DNA from 2 places in the Streptomyces sp. NPDC087420 genome. Region 2 is predicted to be linked to the other one. Evidence: riboswitches for the same ligand, from Rfam matches in the RefSeq annotation. Region 2 holds a riboswitch; the other holds the start of a gene.

Region 1 (7,143 bases), on a different contig from region 2:
ACTCGGGCTCGGGTTCCGCCTCCGGTTGCGCCTCCGGTTGCGCCTCCGTGTCGGCGGTGTCCCGCGTGTGGGCCGCCGTCTCCGGTGTGTTGGTGGTCATCTCAGCTCACCGGTTCCGTCGCGGGCGACTGCCGGTCGGTGTGGACCGGGGTGGCCAGGACGTGCCGTTCGGACAGCGCGGGGCCGGCGAGGGAGTCGGTGGACCAGCGGCCGAGGGCCATCTCGGCGGTGATGCCGGGCCCGAAGCCCGCGATGATCCCGCTGGCGCCGTCCTCGACACCGCCCTCGTCGAACAGCCTGCGCACCGCGTCGAGGACCACGGCGCTGGCGATGTTCCCGTACTCGGTGAGGGTGGCGCGGCTGAAGCGGAACGCCTCGGGCGGGACCTCCAGGAAGTGACTGAGGTCGTCCAGGATGCGTGGCCCGCCCGCGTGGATGATGTAGAAGTCGAGGGCCGCCGCGTCCCAGCCGTGCTGGACCGCCATCGCGCGGAGGGCGGGGGCGAGGGGTTCCATCGTGCCGGGCACCCGCTTGTCCAGCAGGAAGTGGAAGCCGGTCGCCCGGACGCTGTACGCGATCCAGTCGGTCGTGTCGGGTACGAGGTGCGAGCCGTTGCGTTCCAGCGCGATGCCGGTGCCGCCCTTGCCCCGGACGACGGCGGCGGCCACCGCGTCACCGAACAGGCCGTTGGAGAGCAGCGAGCCGACCCCGAGATCGGTCGGCTGGTAGCAGAGCGAGCAGAATTCGCAGGCCACGATGAGCACGTTGGCGTCGGGGTACGCCTGGCAGAAGTCGTGCGCCCGGTTGACGGCGGCGCCGCCCGCCGCGCAGCCGAGCTGGGCGATCGGCAACTGCCTGGTGTGACTGGGGAAGTCCATGGTGTTGATCAGCCAGGCGGTCAGCGACGGCATCATGAAGCCGGTGCAGGAGACATAGATGATCAGGTCGATGTCGGAGGCACGCAGCTCGGCGTGGTCCAGGGCGCGGTTCACCACCGCGGGCACCCGTGCCTTCGCCTCGGACTCGTACAGCCGGTTGCGGTCCTCGAAGCCGGGGTGCCTGAGGGTCTCCTCGATGGGCTGGACGAGGTGGCGCTTGGCCACACCGGTGTTCTCGATCAACCGGAGCGCGAGGGGAAGTTGCGGGTGGTCGGCGTGGAGCGACCGCGCCAGGGCGAGGGTGTCCTCCATGGTGATCACATGCTCGGGAACCGACACATCGGGCTTACACAGAGTGGCCACGACGCGCTCTCCTTCGTTCGTGTTCGCTGTGAACTGCGGCCCACACTCTGTGGTGGCCCACCACCCCGCAACCTGGGGAACTGCCGGAAACTGGCCCCTGGGAGGAGTGTCAGGGGAGCGAGGGGGCGGGACCCGAAGGACCGTCAGGGATCTTACCTATGACTACGGAAAGTAAGCGCGAAATGGGCGCATCGTCCGTTCGTGGGCGCGGCGCCCGGTCCCCGATCGCGCCGCTTAGGGCCTGTCCGGCGCCACCACCGGTCCGGCGACCGTGGGTCACGACCCGTCCACCGAACGGGGCGGAAGCCGAAAACCGGCCGTCCTGTACCGGTGACACCATGGGACTCGCGAGTCCCGGAGACCTCTCTCCGTCCCAAGGTTTCGGCGCGGGAGAGACATTCGGGGAGTCGTTGAGCCCTATAGTACGGGCTGGGCGGTTTGTTTTGTGCTGGTCAACCCGGCTGCGCGGAAGGGTCATTCATGGCAACACAGGAGCGCGCCATCAGGACGCGCATGGCGATTCTGGAGGCGGCCGGCGCGGTCTTCGACGAGTACGGCTACTCCTCCACGACCCTCACCATGGTTCTGGAGCGCGCTCAGGTCACCAAGGGCGCCCTGTACTTCCACTTCCAGTCGAAGGAAGCCCTGGCCCAGGCGGTCCTGGACGAGCAGGTGCAGCTCGGCACCGTGCCTTCGCAGCCCTGCAAGCTCCAGGAAGTCATCGACATCACCTTCGCGGTGGCCCACCGGCTCCTGGACAACGCGCTGCTCAGGGGAAGCGTCCGGCTCACCGTGGACCAGAGCGCTCCCCCGGGCGTCGACCACAGCGGCCCCTTCCGCCAGTGGCCCGTCCATCTGGTGTCCCTGATGGAAGAGGCACGCGCGCAGGGTGAGTTGCTCCCCAGCGTGCGCCCGCAGGACACGGTCGAACTGCTGGTCGGCGCGTTCGCCGGCATCCAGCTGATGTCCCGCGCGCTGACAAATCGCGAGGATCTCGGGCGGCGGATATCAATACTGTGGGGACACATCCTGCCCAGCATCGCGGTCCCGGGCCTGATGCCGAGCATCGACACCGCGCCCGACCGCGGGGCGCGGGTGACAGAGGCGATCATGGCGGCCTGATCCGGTGAGCGGGCCTTCCCGCCGTCCGGAATACGAAAGGGGCTCCCGGCGCTTCACATGAGGGCATAGGGTGACGTATGCAGTTGGTTCGCCCTGTCAGCCAGGCAGCGGCGTCGTAAGAGGGAACCCGGTGGGAATCCGGGACTGCCCCGCAGCGGTGAGTGGGAACGACCGCCGTCATCAGCACTGGATCCGGATCGGGTCTGGGAAGCGACGGCCAGTAGGTGTCTTGTCCGACGAGACGCGCCCACGAGTCCGAAGACCTGCCACTGCCCGCGCGCGAACACCGCGCACGGAGATCCCGGTGACCTCGTGGGCGGGTCGGCGTGCATGTCAGGCGGTCGCGCGTACCCGGACACCCGGGACGTGGCCCCTCCGACGTGTCGCTCCTTTCGCGCCCTCGACCGTCCCCGGGACGGCAGAGAACCGCTCGCGAAGGAGAGTTCTGTGACAGACAAGTCCGCAGCCGCGGCAGCACGGGCGACCGTGCACGGCTACCCCCGCCAGGGCCAGAACCGCGAACTGAAGAAGGCCGTCGAGGGCTACTGGAAAGGCACCGTCGGCGCCGACGCGTTGCGCGACACGGCCGCCGGACTGCGCCGTACGAACTGGCGGCGGCTCGCCGACGCCGGCGTCCACGAGGTGCCCACCGGTGACTTCTCGTACTACGACCACGTCCTCGACACCAGCGTCATGGTCGGCGCGATCCCCGCACGCCACCGCGCCGCCGTCGCGGCGGACGCCCTCGACGGGTATTTCGCGATGGCGCGCGGCACGCAGGAGGTCGCGCCGCTGGAGATGACCAAGTGGTTCGACACGAACTACCACTACCTCGTCCCCGAGCTGGGCCCCGAGACCGTGTTCACCGCCGATTCCACCAAGCCGGTCGCCGAGCTGGGGGAAGCCCTCGCGCTGGGCCTCACGGCGCGCCCCGTGCTCGTGGGCCCGGTCACCTATCTGCTGCTGGCCAAGCCCGCCCCCGGTGTCGCCCCGGACTTCGAGCCGCTGACGCTGCTCGACCGGCTGCTTCCGGTGTACGCGGAGGTCCTGGCCGACCTGCGCGCCGCCGGCGCCGAGTGGGCGCAGCTCGACGAACCCGCGCTGGTCGAGGACAGGACCCCGGCCGAGCTGGAGGCCACAACCCGCGCCTACCGGGGCCTCGGCGCGCTGACCGACCGGCCGAAACTGCTGGTCGCCTCCTACTTCGACCGGCTCGGCGACGCCCTGCCCGTCCTCGCCGGGGCGCCCGTCGAGGGGCTCGCCCTCGACTTCACGGGACCGGCCGCCGCCAACCTCGACGCCCTCGCGGCCGTCGGCGGGCTGCCCGGCAAGCGCCTGGTCGCGGGCGTCGTCAACGGCCGCAACATCTGGATCAACGACTTCGAGAAGTCCCTGTCGGTCCTCGGTACGCTCCTCGGGCTCGCCGACCGCGTCGATGTGTCCTCCTCCTGCTCGCTCCTGCACGTCCCGCTCGACGTCACGGCCGAGCGGGACATCGATCCGGAGATCCTCCGCTGGCTCGCCTTCGCGCGCCAGAAGACCGAGGAGATCGTCACGCTGGCCCGCGGTCTCGCGCGGGGCACCGACACGATCGCCGCCGAACTGGCCGCGAACCGGGCCGACCTGGCCTCCCGCGCGGGGTCAGCTCTCACCAACGACCCGGTGGTACGGGCCCGCGCGACGGCCGTCACCGACGCGGACGGGCGCCGCGCCGCGCCGTACCCGGAGCGGGCGACGGCCCAGCGTGCGCACCTCGGGCTGCCGTTGCTGCCGACCACCACCATCGGCTCGTTCCCGCAGACGAACGAACTGCGCACCGCACGCGCCGATCTGCGCGCGGGACGCATCGACACCGCCGGGTACGACGAGCGCATCGAGGCCGAGATCCGGGAGGTCCTCTCCTTCCAGGAGAAGGCCGGCCTCGACGTGCTGGTGCACGGCGAGCCCGAACGCAACGACATGGTCCAGTACTTCGCCGAACAGCTCACCGGCTATCTCGCGACCCGGCAGGGGTGGGTGCAGTCGTACGGCACCCGTTACGTCCGCCCGCCGGTCCTGGCCGGGGACATCTCGCGTCCCGAGCCGATGACCGTGCGCTGGACCACGTACGCCCAGTCGGTGACCGACCGGCCCGTCAAGGGCATGCTCACCGGTCCCGTCACCATGCTGGCCTGGTCCTTCGTCCGTGACGACCAGCCGCTCGGCGACACCGCCCGGCAGGTCGCCCTCGCGCTGCGCGACGAGGTGAACGACCTGGAGGCGGCCGGGACTTCGGTCATCCAGGTGGACGAGCCCGCCCTGCGCGAGACGCTGCCGCTGCGCGCGGACGACCGGCCGGCGTATCTCGACTGGGCGACCGAGGCTTTCCGTATCACCACCAGCGGTGTCCGTCCGGCCACCCAGGTCCACACGCACATGTGCTACGCGGAGTTCGGCGACATCGTCCAGGCCATCAAGGACCTGGACGCGGACGTGATCAGCCTGGAGGCGGCGCGGTCGCACATGCAGGTCGCCGACGAACTGGCGGCGGCCGGCTATCCGCGCGAGGTGGGCCCCGGGGTCTACGACATCCACTCCCCCCGCGTGCCCTCCGCCCACGAGGCGGTGACCCTGCTGCGCAAGGGACTTGAGGCGGTGCCGGCGGAGCGGCTGTGGGTGAACCCGGACTGCGGGCTGAAGACCCGCGGCTGGACCGAGGTGCGCGCCTCGCTGGAGAACCTGGTCGAGGCCGCCCGTGAGGTACGGGGCACCCTTCCCACCAGCGCTTCCTGACGCGACCCGGGGCCGGCCGGCCCCGGAAACGAACGACCCGGCGGCGGCCGGGGCGGACAGACCGGATGTTTCCTGACATCCGGCCAACTGTTCCGCCCCGGCCGCCGTCAGGCGCTGTGGCGGTCCAGGTCCGCAGACGGTACGGTCGCGTGGACATGACGACGGTGTGACGGAAGTCCGGTGAGAATCCGGCACGGTCGCGCCACTGTGTACCCGTACCTCTGCGGGAAGTCAGACCCGGCACCTTCGTCTCAGGCACCACGATCGGGACGCGTGTTCCCCAGGAGGTTCGGCCATGGCACACTCCGCTGCCCCCGCGACAGCCGCAACACCGGCTCTCACTCCCCTCTCGCTCAAGGAGATAGCCCCGTGGGCGCTCTTCTTCGGCGTGCTGATGCTCGTCCTGCTCTACTTCGTCGGCGCGGAACAGGGCGCCCTGTCGGTCATCTCCGGTGAGAGCGTGCACGAATGGGTCCACGACGGACGCCATCTGCTCGGTTTCCCCTGCCACTGACCGGCCGGGAGACCCCTTCTCATGAACTCCGTATCTGTCCGCGCCCTGCTCGTGCGCGGCATGCTCGCCGGCCTCGCGGCCGGTGTGCTCGCCCTCGTTGTCGCCTATCTGCTCGGTGAGCCCTCCGTGGACGCGGCCATCGCGTTCGAGGAGGCGCACAGCCACGAGCACGGCGGCGAGGAACTCGTCAGCCGTTCCCTCCAGTCCACCGCGGGCCTCGCCACCGGTGTGCTGATCTTCGGCATCGCGGTCGGGGGCATCGCCGCCCTGGCGTTCTGTTACGCGCTGGGCCGCGTCGGCCGGTTCGGACCGCGCGCGACCGCTGTCCTGTTGTCCGTCGGCGCGCTGCTGACGGTGTACGTCGTGCCGTTCCTCAAGTACCCGGCCAACCCGCCCGCCGTCGGCAACGGCGACACCATCGGGAAGCGGACGACGCTCTACTTCCTGATGATCGTGCTGAGTCTCCTGCTCACGGCCGGCGCGCTCCTGCTCGGCCGGCGGCTCGCGCCGCGCCTGGGCAACTGGAACGCGACCGTGGCGGCCGGGGCCGCCTTCGTGGTCGCCGTCGGACTGGCCTACGGCTTCCTGCCGGCGATCAACGAGGTGCCCAAGGACTTCCCGGCCACCCTGATCTGGGAGTTCCGGCTGTCCTCTCTCGCCGTCCAGGTCACCCTGTGGACGACGTTCGGGCTCCTCTTCGGCCATCTCGCCGAGCGGCTCCTCGTCCCGAGGACGGACCGGGTCGGCGTGCCCGCCGGTGCGTCGGGGGTGGAGCCGAAGGCCACCGCCACCGCCGGCTGAGGACCGCGGGAGGGGACGTCAGTCCCGTACGCCAGGCGCCCCCGGGGTCGTCATATCCTGGGGGCATCAGGACAATTCGACCTGTCCGACCTGGGAGAGCCGTGGACGTCGATCTGAGGAAGCTCCGCTACTTCGCCGCGGTGGCCGAGGAACTGCACTTCGGGCGGGCCGCCGAGCGGCTCCACATCGCCCAGCCGGTGCTCTCCCGCCAGATCCGCGCGCTGGAGCAGGAGCTGCGCGTCCAGCTCCTCACCCGGGACCGGCGTTCGACCGCGCTCACCCCCGCCGGGGAGCAGGTGCGGAAGGACGCCGTGGCGCTGCTGGCCGCCGCCGAGGGTCTGCGGCGCCGGGCGCTCCGGGCCGCGGGCGGCACGGACCGGCTGACGGTCGGGTTCATGCCCGGCATCACGGTCACCACCGCCGTCCAGGCCCTCACCGCGCGCCACCCGGGGCTGACGGTGGACGTCCTGCGGACGTCGTGGGACGACCAGACCCAGGCGGTACGCGACGGGCGGGTCGACCTCAGCTTCGTACGGATGCCTGCCGACCGCGAGGACCTGTGCCTGCGCCCGCTGTTCAGCGAGCCGCGGGTGGCGGTCCTGCCGCGCGGGCACCGGCTCGCGGGGAAGCAGGCCGTCGGCATCGCCGACCTGGCCGGCGAGCGGCTGCTCCAGGACCCCGACGCCGTCCCCG
Region 2 (7,143 bases):
CGTGGCGTCGGGGGCCGGTTCCGTCGCGTCGTCCGCCGGCTCCGTCGCGTCGTCCGCCGGGGCGGGCGCGCCGGACGCTTCCGCGCCGTCGGGGCCGTACGGCACCTCCGGTACCTCGCAGCGCTCCTCGTGGAGTTCCGCGACGCGCTGCTGGAGCAGGTCCAGCAGCGCCGGGGCGGTCACGGGGCCGGCGGACAGCTGCAACAGGGAGAGCACCTGCGGGACGGCCTCGACCACCTCGGCGACGGTCGCCGGGGCGACGTCCTCAGGGGCGGGGTGGACGAGCGACCAGGCGTCGAAGAGCGCCACCCAGCCGCGCAGGACGGCGCTGTCGTCGCGGTCCCAGGCCTGGAGCCGCCAGCCGGGGCGCACGGTCCCGCCGTGCAGCTCGACCAGTCCGGCCAGCCGGGCGCGGTCCCAGCTCGCCCGGACCTGTTCCGCCGTCAGGTCCAGCGCGGCCGAGGCCCGTTCCTGGGTGTGCGCGGCGAGATGACCCGCTCCGGGGTCACGGTCGGCGGCCGCCCAGCGGGCGATCCGTACGGCGTCGGCGAGGACGGCCCTCGCCTGGCGGGCCAGCTCCGCCGGTGGCGGAGTGCCCTCGGGCGGCCGGGGTGCGGGGCGGCTGCGCCCGTCGGTCACAGCCCGTCGTGCCGTGGTCAACGGCCTCGGGGTGACAAGTCGGAGTCTGGAGTTGCGCGCCAATTGCTCATCAGGCTTTCGGGACGTCACGGGGGCAGTCTTCCCGGTGACTGCCCGAAAGCCCAAACGGAACCTCTCCCCTCGCTCCTGACCCGGTGGAGGGAGCCCCTCACACGAGCTCAACGGAGTGGTACGGATGGGGTGAAAGCGCGCTTCCGGAGTCCCGGCGGGGGCGGTTCGCGGGGTGGTGCGTCCGCTCCATCCGCGTCTCATCCGCATCCGTTGCATCCGCGTCCGTCACATCCGCGTCCGCTACATCAGGGGGACGAGGAAGCGGCGGAGGGTTTCCTCGTAGTCCTCGGGATCGGCGTTCCACATCGCGCCGTGCGGGGCGTGCGCCACGGGGTGAAGGAAGATCAGCTCCGGCCGGTGGGCGGCGAGGGCGCGGGCGGGTTCCCACGGCGTGAGGATGTCGCCGGGGCCGTGGAAGATCAGGGTGGGGACCCGCAGGTTCCGGGGGTCCGCGGCCTGGCGCAGCCGGTTCCCGTGCAGTCCGGTGCTCCCCTGGGCCGCCCTGACGGCGAGCGGCATCAGCGCCGCCGGGACCCGGCGGGCCGAGGCGAGCGCCCGCAGCGTGGACTCCCAGTCGAGCACCGGCGAGTCCAGCACCAGGCCGGAGATCCGCGCGGTGAGCGTGGAGTCCGCCGCGGCGCGCAGCGCCATGGAGGCGCCGGTGGACCAGCCGTACAGGATCACCCGCTCGGCGCCGTACCGGACGGCGTAGCGGATCGCCGCGTCGAGATCGCGCCATTCGGAGTCGCCGAGGTGCCCGAGGCCGTCCGGGGAGCGGGGCGCGCCCGCGTCGCCCCGGTAGGCGAGGTCGAGCACCGGGAACTGCTGGCCGGTGAGGAACGGCAGGAGGTTCAGCGGGTGCTCGCGGGTGGTGCCCAGGCCGTGGGTGGTGATCACCCAGGTCTCGCGGTCCCCCGGTACGAACCACGCGGGCAGCGCGCCCAGTTCACCCGGGATCAGCACGTCCTTGTGGTCGATCCCGAGGGCCGTGGTGGGATCGCCGCTGTACAGCTGGGGGGTGAGCCGCACGCGCGCGCCGGGGGCGAGGGTGCCCCGGCTGACGCGCTCCAGCCGCCGTACGACGGTGTCGGCGTCGCGCGCCTCCCCGTCGAGGACGGGCCCGACGACCGCGTGGAGGCCGGGCGCCTCAAGGCCGTACGTCCCGGGCCGCACGGAGGCGAGGCAGCGGGTCAGGGTGACGTGTCCGGCGGCCGTGGCGTGCACGGTCAGCCAGGGGTCGCCGGGCAGGGAGCGCCCGGGCGATGCCTTGAGCGCGGCATCGCTGGCGTACCGGCCGGCCGCCACCGCGGCCGCGCCGACACCGATGAGTGTGGAGACGGCCGCTGCCGTCACAGTTGCCGGGCGCATCTCCTCAGTGTCGGTACGACGGCGGCGGACGGCCACCGGGCGTGGGCCGTCAGGGCTGCGGACGTGGCGGCTGCCGGGGATGTCGCCCCGGCTCTTGGGCCTCAGGGCCTCAGCGATTCCGGGCCTCAGGGCTTTCGGGCCTCAGAGCCTCAGGGCTTCCGGGCCTCAGGGCTTCTGGCCGTAGCCCTTGAGCTTCTCGCCGACCTCGGCGACCTGGGCCTCGGAGAGCAGGGCCGGGGTGCGGCCGGGGACCGAGGACGCCGTGAGCCAGACGCGGCACATCCACTCCAGCTGGGCCGTGCGGTCGTACGCCCGGTCGAGGGAGTCGCCGTAGGTGACGGTTCCGTGGTTCCGGAGCAGGCAGCCCGTACGGTCGCGCAGGGCATCGAGCATGTGCGCGGCCAGTTCGGGCGTGCCGTACGTGGCGTAGGGAGCCACCCGCACCGGGCCGCCGAGGGCCGCCGCCATGTAGTGGATCAGCGGCAGTTCGGTGACGAGGGTCGAGACGGCGGTGGCGTGGACGGCGTGGGTGTGGACCACGGCGGAGGCGTCCGTGGTGCGGTAGATCTCCAGGTGGAGCGGCAGCTCGCTCGTCGGGCCGAGACGGCCCGAGACCTGGCGTCCCGAGAGGTCGACGGCGACCAGGTCGCCGGCCGTGAGACGGTCGTACGGCACCCCGCTCGGGGTGACGAGGACTTCGTCCCCGACCCGTACGGAGACATTGCCCGACGTGCCCACGACGAGCCCTTCCGCGGTGGTCCTGCGCGCGGTCGCCACCAGCTCCGCCCAGGCCCGGTCGCGCGCGTCCCCATGCCCCTCGGCGGGGCGCTCCGCGGCCCGTCCGGTCAGATGATCCGTCATATGACGATCTTGTCAGGCGGGGCGGAAAAAGGGCAGGTCGGACAACAAATCAGGGTGACCGGAGAGCCCTTCAGGAGAGACACCCCGAGTACCTCCCTAGTTAACCTTCCGTTCACCCTGCATCCTTACGTTCACCGTGGCCACCGACGTCGAACGATTGCCTGGGTAAATGGAACACTTCACGCTGCTGCTCGCGATCGTGATCGCGACGGCTCTCGTGTTCGATTTCACGAACGGTTTCCACGACACCGCCAACGCGATGGCGACGACCATCTCGACCGGCGCCCTGAAGCCCAAGACGGCGGTGGCGATGTCCGCCGTCCTGAATCTCGTCGGCGCGTTCCTGTCCGTGGAGGTCGCCAAGACGATCTCCGGCGGACTCATCAACGAATCGGGCATCCGTACGGAAGTGATCTTCGCGGCGCTGGTCGGCGCGATCATCTGGAATCTCTTCACGTGGCTGCTGGGGCTCCCGTCGAGCTCCTCCCACGCCCTGTTCGGCGGCCTCATCGGCGCCACCCTGATGTCCGTCGGCACCTCCGGTGTCAACGGCGGCGTCGTCATCACCAAGGTCCTGATCCCGGCGCTCGCCGCCCCGCTCGTCGCGGGGCTCGCGGCCATGCTCGCCACCCGGCTGACGTACCGCGTCAGCGCCCGTACGGACGAGAAGGCCACGGCCAAGGGCTTCCGGGCCGGGCAGATCGCCTCCGCCGGCCTGGTCTCCCTCGCCCACGGCACCAACGACGCGCAGAAGACCATGGGCGTCATCACGCTGGCGCTGGTCACCGGCGGGGTCCTCTCCCCCGGCTCCAACCCGCCGCTGTGGGTCATCGTCTCGGCGGGCACGGCGATCGCGCTCGGCACGTACCTCGGTGGCTGGCGCATCATCAAGACCATGGGCACCGGCCTCACCGACCTGCGCCCGCAGCAGGGCTTCGCCGCCCAGACCAGCGCCGCGACGGTCATCCTGGCCTCCTCGCACCTCGGCTTCTCGCTCTCCACCACGCAGTCCTGCTCCGGTGCCGTGATGGGCGCCGGGCTGGGCCGCAAGGGCGGGGTCGTCCGGTGGTCGACCGCGACCCGGATGTTCATCGCCTGGGGGCTGACCCTGCCCGCCGCGGGTCTGGTCGCCGCCGGGGCGGAGTTCCTGACCGGCCACGGCACCTGGGGCGTCACCGTCGTGGCGATCCTGCTCGTCGCCGTCTCCGGTGCGATCTGGCTCGCGTCGCGGCGCCGGCCGGTGGACCACACGAACGTGACGGGGGCCGACGTGGTGCCGGTGAACGTGGGGGTGGACATCCCCGCTTCCGGTCTGACGGTGGCGGACATCGCGTCCGTGGACGTCGCTACCGCCGGTCTGACGACCACCATCCCCGGGCCTGTCGCCCTGCCCGCCCCGCCCGCCGTCGCCGGCGAGTCGGCGCGAACCGCCACGGTCTAAGGAAGCGATCACATGAAAATCGACTGGGCAGCCCTCGGCTCCGTGTTCGGCGTCAGCCTCGTGTCCACCATCGGTCTGGTGGGCCTGTTCACCCTCGGCATCGTGGCATTGGCCAAGCAGGAATCGGCCTCGGAGTCGGCCGGGGGGTCCGCAGGTGGCTCCGTGGCCCTGGCGCGCACCGGCGCCTACGCGTGCTTCGCGCTGTGCGCGGCGGCGGTGGCGTACGGCATCTACCTGATCGTGGCCTGACCGTACGTACGGCGAAAGACCCGGGGGCCTGGCCCCCGGGTCTTTCGTGTGGGGCTTCGCACACTGCCCCGTCGCAGGTCAAGGGCGGGTTGACGGGCGTTCTCGCAGCGTGGTGGACTGCCGGGGCCAATTACGGCGGCAGCAGAGGAAGCCGGTGCGAATCCGGCGCGGTCCCGCCACTGTCACCGGGCACGGTGTCCCTTCGGGGAAACGTCCCCGGGAGCCAGGAACTCTCGCCGCCGCGTTTCCGTCGAGCCGGGGCGCGGACCCTGAGTGAGGACACGTCGCCATGCCTGGCCGCGACCTTTGGGCTTCCGCCCGCGCCGCAACTTCTGCCGCTTCGGTCTCTTCTGCCGCTTCGGTCTCTTCTGCCGCTTCGGTCGCTTCTGCCGCTTCGGTCGCTTCCTCCTCATCCGCTTCCGCTGCCTCCGGGGCCGGAGCCTGGGCGGGCGCGGACCCGGCCCGGTCGGCCGGCTGGGACGCCGCGCGGATCCACGCGTACGGGGCCGTCGGCGGCCTGCTCGCCGACCTACTGCTGGGCGATCCTCGCCGGGGCCATCCGGTCGCGGCGTTCGGACGGGCCGCGGGGGCCGTGGAGCGCGTGCTGTGGCGGGACCACCGGGGCTGGGGCGCGTTGCACACGCTGGTCTGCGCGGGCGGGGCCGCCGGACTGGGCGCGGTGGTGGGGCGCGGGGTGCGGGGACGCGGGGCGCGAGGGCGTACGGGGGTCGGGGCGGCGGGAGTTGCCGGGCTCGCGGGCCGTGGTGTCGCCTCGGTCGCGCTGACGGCCGCGACCACCTGGTCCGTCGTCGGCGGTACGTCCCTGGCGCGCGAGGCGCGGGCCATCGGCCGGGCGCTCGGCGCCGGGAACGTCGAACTGGCCCGGGAGCGGCTGCCGCACCTGTGCGGCCGTGACCCGCAGTCCCTCGACGCCCAGCAGATCGCGCGGGCCGTCGTGGAGTCCGTGGCCGAGAACACCTCCGACGCGGTGGTGGGCGCGCTCGTGTGGGGCGCCCTGGCCGGGGTCCCCGGGCTGGCCGGGTTCCGGGCCGTGAACACGCTGGACGCGATGGTGGGACACAAGTCCCCGAAATACCGCCGGTTCGGCTGGGCCTCGGCCCGCCTGGACGACGTGGCCGGCTGGCCCGGCGCCCGGCTGACCGCCGCGCTGGCCGTTGTCGCGGGTGGCAACCCACGCGGGGCGTGGCGGGCGGTACGGCGCGACGCGCGCAAGCACCCGAGCCCCAACGCGGGCCCGGTGGAAACCTCGTTCGCGGGCGCGCTGGGCGTACGGCTGGGCGGAACGCTTGCTTACGGCGGCCGGGTCGAGCACCGCCCCGTACTGAACGGTGGCGGCCGGGCGGTGGAAGTCGCCGACATCGAGCGGGCCGTACGGCTGTCCCGGCGGGTGAGCGGGTTGGCGCTGGCGGTGTGCGTGGCGGGTCGGTTCGCGTACGCGGCGGCTTCGGGAGCGAGGGCGAAGGCCGACGGGGGCGTCGGCGCGGGCTTCGGTGCGGGTGCCGTTGCCGGAGCGGGTGCCGGTGGCGGTGTGGGCACCGGTGGCGGTGCCGGTGTGGGGAGGCCGTCGTGAGGCGCGGTGGGCTTGGGGGCGGGGTGCTGATCGCCGGGACCACCTCCGACGCGGGCAAGAGTGTCGTCACCGCGGGCGTCTGTCGGTGGCTCGTGCGGCAGGGTGTCAAAGTCGCGCCCTTCAAGGGCCAGAACATGTCGCTCAACTCGTTCGTGACGCGCGAAGGCGCCGAGATCGGCCGGGCCCAGGCCATGCAGGCGCAGGCCGCCCGCGTCGAGCCGACCGCGCTGATGAACCCCGTACTGCTGAAACCGGGCGGCGACCGGAGCAGTCAAGTGGTCCTCATGGGACGGCCGGTCGGCGAGATGAGCGCCAGGGGCTACCACGGAGGCCGCCAGGAAGCGCTGCTGGGCACCGTACTGGAGTGCCTGGCCGAGCTGCGCCGTACGTACGACGCCGTGATCTGCGAAGGCGCCGGCAGCCCCGCCGAGATCAACCTCCGCCGCACCGACATCGTCAACATGGGCATCGCCCGCGCCGCCCGCCTGCCGGTCGTCGTGGTCGGCGACATCGACCGGGGCGGGGTCTTCGCCTCGTTCTTCGGGACGACCGCGCTGCTGAGCGCCGAGGACCAGGCGCTGGTCGCGGGGTACGTCGTCAACAAGTTCCGGGGCGATGTCTCCCTGCTGGAACCGGGGTTGGAGATGCTGCGCGGTCTGACCGGGCGGGCGACCCTCGGTGTCCTGCCGTGGCGGCCGGGGCTCGGCATCGACGAGGAGGACGGCCTGCGGGTGTCGCTCCGCGGGTCGGTACGGGAGTCCGCGGCGTCCGTCCCGTACGGCGAGGACGTGCTGCGCGTCGCGGTGTGCGCCGTACCGCTGATGTCCAACTTCACCGACGTGGACGCGCTGGCGGCCGAGCCGGGGGTGGTCGTGCGGTTCGTGGACCGGGCGGAGGAACTGGCCGACGCGGACCTGGTCGT

Evidence for each region. A riboswitch is a leader RNA that binds a small molecule or an ion and turns the genes downstream of it on or off. The one in region 2 is predicted to bind cobalamin.
Region 1: linked by a shared signal. The riboswitch ahead of metE (5-methyltetrahydropteroyltriglutamate--homocysteine S-methyltransferase) and the one ahead of ACIO1C_RS34420 (cobalamin biosynthesis protein) in region 2 are both predicted to bind cobalamin.

The regions. Positions count from the first base shown of each region.
Region 1 is NZ_JBIUXU010000001.1:791,286-798,428, reverse strand. It holds gene ACIO1C_RS03400 (cytochrome P450) at 1-100, opposite strand, end outside; gene ACIO1C_RS03395 (type III polyketide synthase) at 102-1,241, opposite strand; gene ACIO1C_RS03390 (ScbR family autoregulator-binding transcription factor) at 1,722-2,363, shown strand; cobalamin riboswitch at 2,431-2,649, shown strand; gene metE (5-methyltetrahydropteroyltriglutamate--homocysteine S-methyltransferase) at 2,811-5,135, shown strand; gene ACIO1C_RS03380 (CbtB-domain containing protein) at 5,431-5,649, shown strand; gene ACIO1C_RS03375 (CbtA family protein) at 5,671-6,450, shown strand; gene ACIO1C_RS03370 (LysR family transcriptional regulator) at 6,552-7,143, shown strand, end outside.
Region 2 is NZ_JBIUXU010000023.1:53,258-60,400, forward strand. It holds gene ACIO1C_RS34395 (hypothetical protein) at 1-729, opposite strand, end outside; gene ACIO1C_RS34400 (alpha/beta hydrolase) at 952-2,079, opposite strand; gene ACIO1C_RS34405 (class II aldolase/adducin family protein) at 2,245-2,940, opposite strand; gene ACIO1C_RS34410 (anion permease) at 3,110-4,381, shown strand; gene ACIO1C_RS34415 (hypothetical protein) at 4,394-4,630, shown strand; cobalamin riboswitch at 4,735-4,883, shown strand; gene ACIO1C_RS34420 (cobalamin biosynthesis protein) at 5,121-6,221, shown strand; gene ACIO1C_RS34425 (cobyric acid synthase) at 6,218-7,143, shown strand, end outside.